Regions from separate parts of the Leucobacter sp. UCMA 4100 genome, predicted to be linked through region 2. Evidence: riboswitches for the same ligand, from Rfam matches in the RefSeq annotation. Region 2 holds a riboswitch; the other holds the start of a gene.
The links. A riboswitch is a leader RNA that binds a small molecule or an ion and turns the genes downstream of it on or off. The one in region 2 is predicted to bind glycine.

Region 1: linked by a shared signal. The riboswitch ahead of gcvP (aminomethyl-transferring glycine dehydrogenase) and the one ahead of gcvP (aminomethyl-transferring glycine dehydrogenase) in region 2 are both predicted to bind glycine.

The regions. Positions count from the first base shown of each region.
Region 1 is NZ_JAFEUS010000002.1:1,327,633-1,330,024, reverse strand. Features, by position in the region: gene JSO19_RS06285 (amino acid permease) at 1-828, shown strand, start outside; glycine riboswitch at 972-1,065, shown strand; glycine riboswitch at 1,067-1,190, shown strand; gene gcvP (aminomethyl-transferring glycine dehydrogenase) at 1,234-2,392, shown strand, end outside.
Region 2 is NZ_JAFEUS010000002.1:817,225-819,616, reverse strand. Features, by position in the region: gene JSO19_RS04045 (amidohydrolase family protein) at 1-738, shown strand, start outside; glycine riboswitch at 788-882, shown strand; glycine riboswitch at 883-982, shown strand; gene gcvP (aminomethyl-transferring glycine dehydrogenase) at 1,025-2,392, shown strand, end outside.

The DNA.
Region 1 (2,392 bases), 510 kb from region 2:
GAAGAATCGCACAACCCCGTGCGCGATATCCCGCGCGCAGGTCTCTGGGCACGCGGCACCCTCATCTTCACGGGCCTTGTCGTACTCTTCCTCAACACCGCCGTGCTCGGTGCCGAGAAGACCGGCGGCGCTGGCGAGCCACTGCTCGATGGTTTCCGCACCATTCTTGGTGACGACCTCGCGTGGGTTGCTGGCCTCCTGGCGCTCTTCGCGCTCTTCGGTCTGCTCGCCTCGCTGCAGGGCATCATGTTTGCCTACGGTCGCAACCTGTACTCGCTCTCACGCGCCGGGTACTACCCGAAGTTCCTCTCGCTGACCGGCAAGCGCCAGACGCCGTGGGTCGCGCTCATCGCGGGTGCCCTCATCGGCCTCACCGCGCTCATCGTCGTCGAGGTGACGGGTGGCGAAGATGGTGTTGGCGGCGCGGTCGTGCTCAACATCGCCGTGTGGGGGGCCGTGCTCGCGTACTTCATGCAGATGCTCTCGTTCATCATTCTGCGCAAGAAGTACCCCAAGGCATCACGCCCCTACAAGAGCCCCTGGGGCATGTTTGGCGCCTACGCGGCTGCTGTCATCTCGGCCCTGATCTTCCTGGGCTTCCTGCTCAATGAGTCGTTTAGGCCGGCGATCGTCGCGATCGTGATCGTTTACGTCATCGGTCTCATCATCTTCGGCGTCTACACCCGCCACCGCCTGATTCTCTCGCCTGAAGAGGAGTACGCGGTCTCGGGCGGCCTGCACGGCGACCCTCAAACCGAGGGTTACGGCGGCCAGGTTGAAGAAGAGCTGCTTGCAATGGACGGGGTCGATGGGCCAGAGTTGAAATAGCATTGCACAAGGCTAGGCCGCGCGTTGCACGTGAAACACCTCACGTGCGGCGCGCGGCTCCTGCCCCGACATCGTTGTGGGGCGGATCATCGCGACACTGCCTGCCGTGCGGTGCTCGATGCGCACAAATGAATATCGGCTATCAAGTTGTAGCGGGAGAGTTCGGGGTGACCCGACGCCGTAGGAGCAAAATCCCTCCCCGGGAAATCTCTCAGGCTCACGTACCGCTACAGCGTGGCAACTCTGGAAAACACCGACCGGAATGACCCGGTCGCTTACCGAAGGTGCAACGGCCCGCAGACGTACTTTGCTGTACCGGCGCGGCGCCCGAATCTCTCAGGTCCCATAACAGAGCGGGGAGGATCGTTTCCTATTCGCGCCTTCGGGCCTACGAAAGAGATCCTCTTGAACACGCAACCGATTGAACGTTCCTTCGCTGATCGCCATATTGGCGTGAACACCCCTGCCGACCTCGCCACGATGCTTGAGCGGGTTGGTTACGAGAGCGCCTCTGCGCTCGCCGACGCGGCGGTGCCGCCCGAGATACGCATGCCGCACGCGCTCGATCTCGCCGGGCCCCGCAGTGAGGCAGAAATTCTCAGTGACCTGAAGGGCTTTGCGGCCCAGAACACGGTCATGACACAAATGATCGGCCAGGGTTTTTACGACACCCACACACCCCCGGTCATTCTGCGCAACGTGCTTGAGAGCCCCGCCTGGTACACGGCCTACACGCCGTATCAGCCGGAGATCTCGCAGGGTCGGCTCGAGGCGCTGCTCAATTTCCAGACGATGGTTGCCGACCTCACCGGTCTCGACGTGGCCAACGCTTCGATGCTCGACGAATCATCGGCCGCAGCCGAAGCCGTGCTGCTCATGCGCCGCGCGAGCAAAGCGGGCTCGGGGGCAAAAGCGGTTGTCGACCGCAACGTGTTTCCGCAAACCCTCGCGGTCATTAAAGGCCGTGCCGCGGCGCTCGAAATTGAGATTGAGGTCGCCGACCTCTCGCTTGGGCTGCCTGCGGGCGAGGTGTTTGGGGTCGTGCTGCAGCAGCCGGGCAATGACGGCTCGGTGAGTGACCACCGTGCGATTATCGCCGAGGCGAAGCGCCAGGGTGCCATGGTTACGGTAATTACCGACCTGCTTGCGCTGACGCTCATTGAGTCACCGGGCGAGCAGGGTGCCGACGTCGCCGTCGGGAACACGCAGCGCTTTGGCGTTCCGCTCTTCTTCGGCGGGCCGCACGCCGCGTTCATGGCGATTCGTGCGGGGCTTGAGCGGTCGCTGCCAGGCCGTCTCGTCGGGGTCTCGCAGGATGCTGCGGGGAGGCCCGCCTATCGTCTCGCGCTGCAGACGCGCGAGCAGCACATTCGTCGTGAGAAGGCGACGAGCAATATCTGCACGGCGCAGGCGCTCTTGGCCGTGACCGCGTCTATGTATGCCGTGTATCACGGCCCCGCGGGCCTCAAGGCGATTGCCGAGCGGGCTCACGCTCACGCGCGAACGATTGCGGCGAGCCTCTCGGCCGCGGGAATCTCGCTCGCCTCGGGGTCGTTCTTCGACA
Region 2 (2,392 bases):
GGCTCGAACGTTGAGCGGCTGCGCGGCATTGCTGACGGACTGAGGGGAGTCACGGTGTCGTATGCCGGCGCTTTCATTACCGCGCCCGGCGGCTACCCCTCTGACCGTTCGTGGGCCGGCCCCGGCAGCGTGATCGAGGTCGATGGGGCAGCGGCCGCACGCGAGGCCGCGCTCAGTATGCGTGAGGCTGGGGCGAGCGTGTTCAAGGTCGCGATGAATAGCGTCGCTGGGCCGGCGGCTTCGAGCGACGTCGTGCGCGCCGTCGTTGCGGCCGCGGCGGGGCTTCCGGTGGTCGCGCACGCCGAGGGGCCCGGTGAGGCGCAGCGGGCACGGGAGTGCGGTGCGACGATGCTCGCCCACACGCCGTTTACCGAGCGTCTCGATGACGCCGAGATCGCGGCGCAGGCCGAACATGTGGTGTGGATCTCGACGCTCGATATTCATGGCTGGGGAACCCCCGACGACGAGTTTGGCATCGCGGTCGATAACCTTCGACGCTTTCACCGCGCGGGTGGGGTGGTGCGCTACGGCACTGATATGGGCAACGGGCCGACGGTCGCGGGGTTCAACACCCGTGAGATCGCGGCTCTTGCCGAGTGCGGGCTCTCTCGCGCCGAGATTCTTGCGACGCTTACGCCCGCGGCACCCGCGCAGGGCGGCCCGGTCGTCTTCGTGCCGGGCTCGCCGGAGCGCCCCGACGTTGCCGCGGCTGTGCTCGTTGATACGGCTGCGCATTGATTGTCGTCGCGAGGTGGTACTATGAATGCCATATGTGAATATCGGCCAATACGCCCTCGCGGGAGAGCCCACACGATTGAGTGTGGCGCCGTAGGAGCAACTCCTCCCCGAGAATCTCTCAGGCACCCGTACCGCGGGGCGTGGCAACTCTGGAAAGCGAGGTAGGGCGCAAGCTCTGCCTCCACCGACGGTGCAATGGCGCGCAAGCGCCGGAATCTCTCAGGTCTGCAACAGAGTGGGGAGGGTACCTGTAGTTGTTGTGCCCAACCCCTGTGAGGAACCCTCAATGAGCATCACCGCCGATCCAACCCACTTCGCCAACCGTCACACCGGCGTGCACGGTGCCGACGCCGAGCACCTGCTGAGCGTCGTTGGCTACGAAACCCTTGACGCCCTGGTCGACACCGCTGTTCCGCGCGATATTCGCATGGATAACGCGCTGCAGCTGCCCTCGGGCCGCACCGAGCCCGAGATTCTCTCAGACCTGCGCGCCTTCGCCTCGCAGAACGTGCTCAAGACCCAGATGATCGGGCAGGGGTTCTACGACACCCACACGCCCCCCGTCATTCTGCGCAACGTGCTCGAGAGCCCCTCGTGGTACACGGCGTACACGCCATACCAGCCTGAGATTTCACAGGGCCGTCTCGAGGCGCTGCTCAACTTCCAGACGATGGTGAGCGATCTCACTGGCCTGCCCATCGCGAATGCCTCGATGCTCGACGAATCGTCGGCCGCGGCTGAGGCCGTGCTGCTCATGCGCCGTGCGAACAAGGCGAAGGCAACCGCGAAGACGGTGCTCGACGCCAACATCTTCCCGCAGACCCTCGAGGTGATTCGCGGCCGCGCTGAGGCGCTTGACTTCGAGATCGAGATCGTCGATCTGGCCCAGGGCCTTCCCGAGGGCGAGATCTCGGGCATCGTGCTGCAGCAGCCCGGGAACGATGGCAGTGTTGCGGATCACGCCGGCATCATCGCCGAGGCGAAAGAACGCGGCGCGATGGTCACCGTGATCGCCGACCTGCTCTCGCTCACGCTCATCACCTCGCCTGGCGAGCAGGGCGCCGACGTCGCCGTCGGCAACACCCAGCGCTTTGGCGTTCCACTCTTCTTCGGTGGCCCGCACGCCGCCTACCTCGCGGTGCGCGACGGGCTGACCCGCTCGATGCCTGGCCGCCTCGTCGGTGTCTCATACGACTCGGCCGGTGACGTCGCGTACCGCCTCGCGCTGCAGACGCGCGAGCAGCACATTCGCCGCGAGAAGGCGACGAGCAACATTTGCACCGCGCAGGCATTGCTCGCGATCACCGCGTCAATGTATGCCGTGTACCACGGCCCGCGGGGGCTCAAAGCCATCGCAGAGCGTGCGCACGCACACGCCCGCACGATCGCCGCGTCACTCACGGCTGCCGGCTTCGAACTCGCCTCGACCGAGTTCTTCGACACCGTGCTCGTGAAGGCTCCAGGTAAGGCCGCAGAGTTCGTGCGTGCCGCAGAGGTTGCGGGCGTCAACCTGCGCCTCGTGAACGACGACACCGTCGGCATCTCGACCGACGAGACCACGACGCCAGAACACGTCGACACCGTCGTGCGCGTCTTCGGCGCGAGCCCGGCAGCGGCCGTCGCCGCCGGTGACTACGGCTTCGCGGCTGCCCTC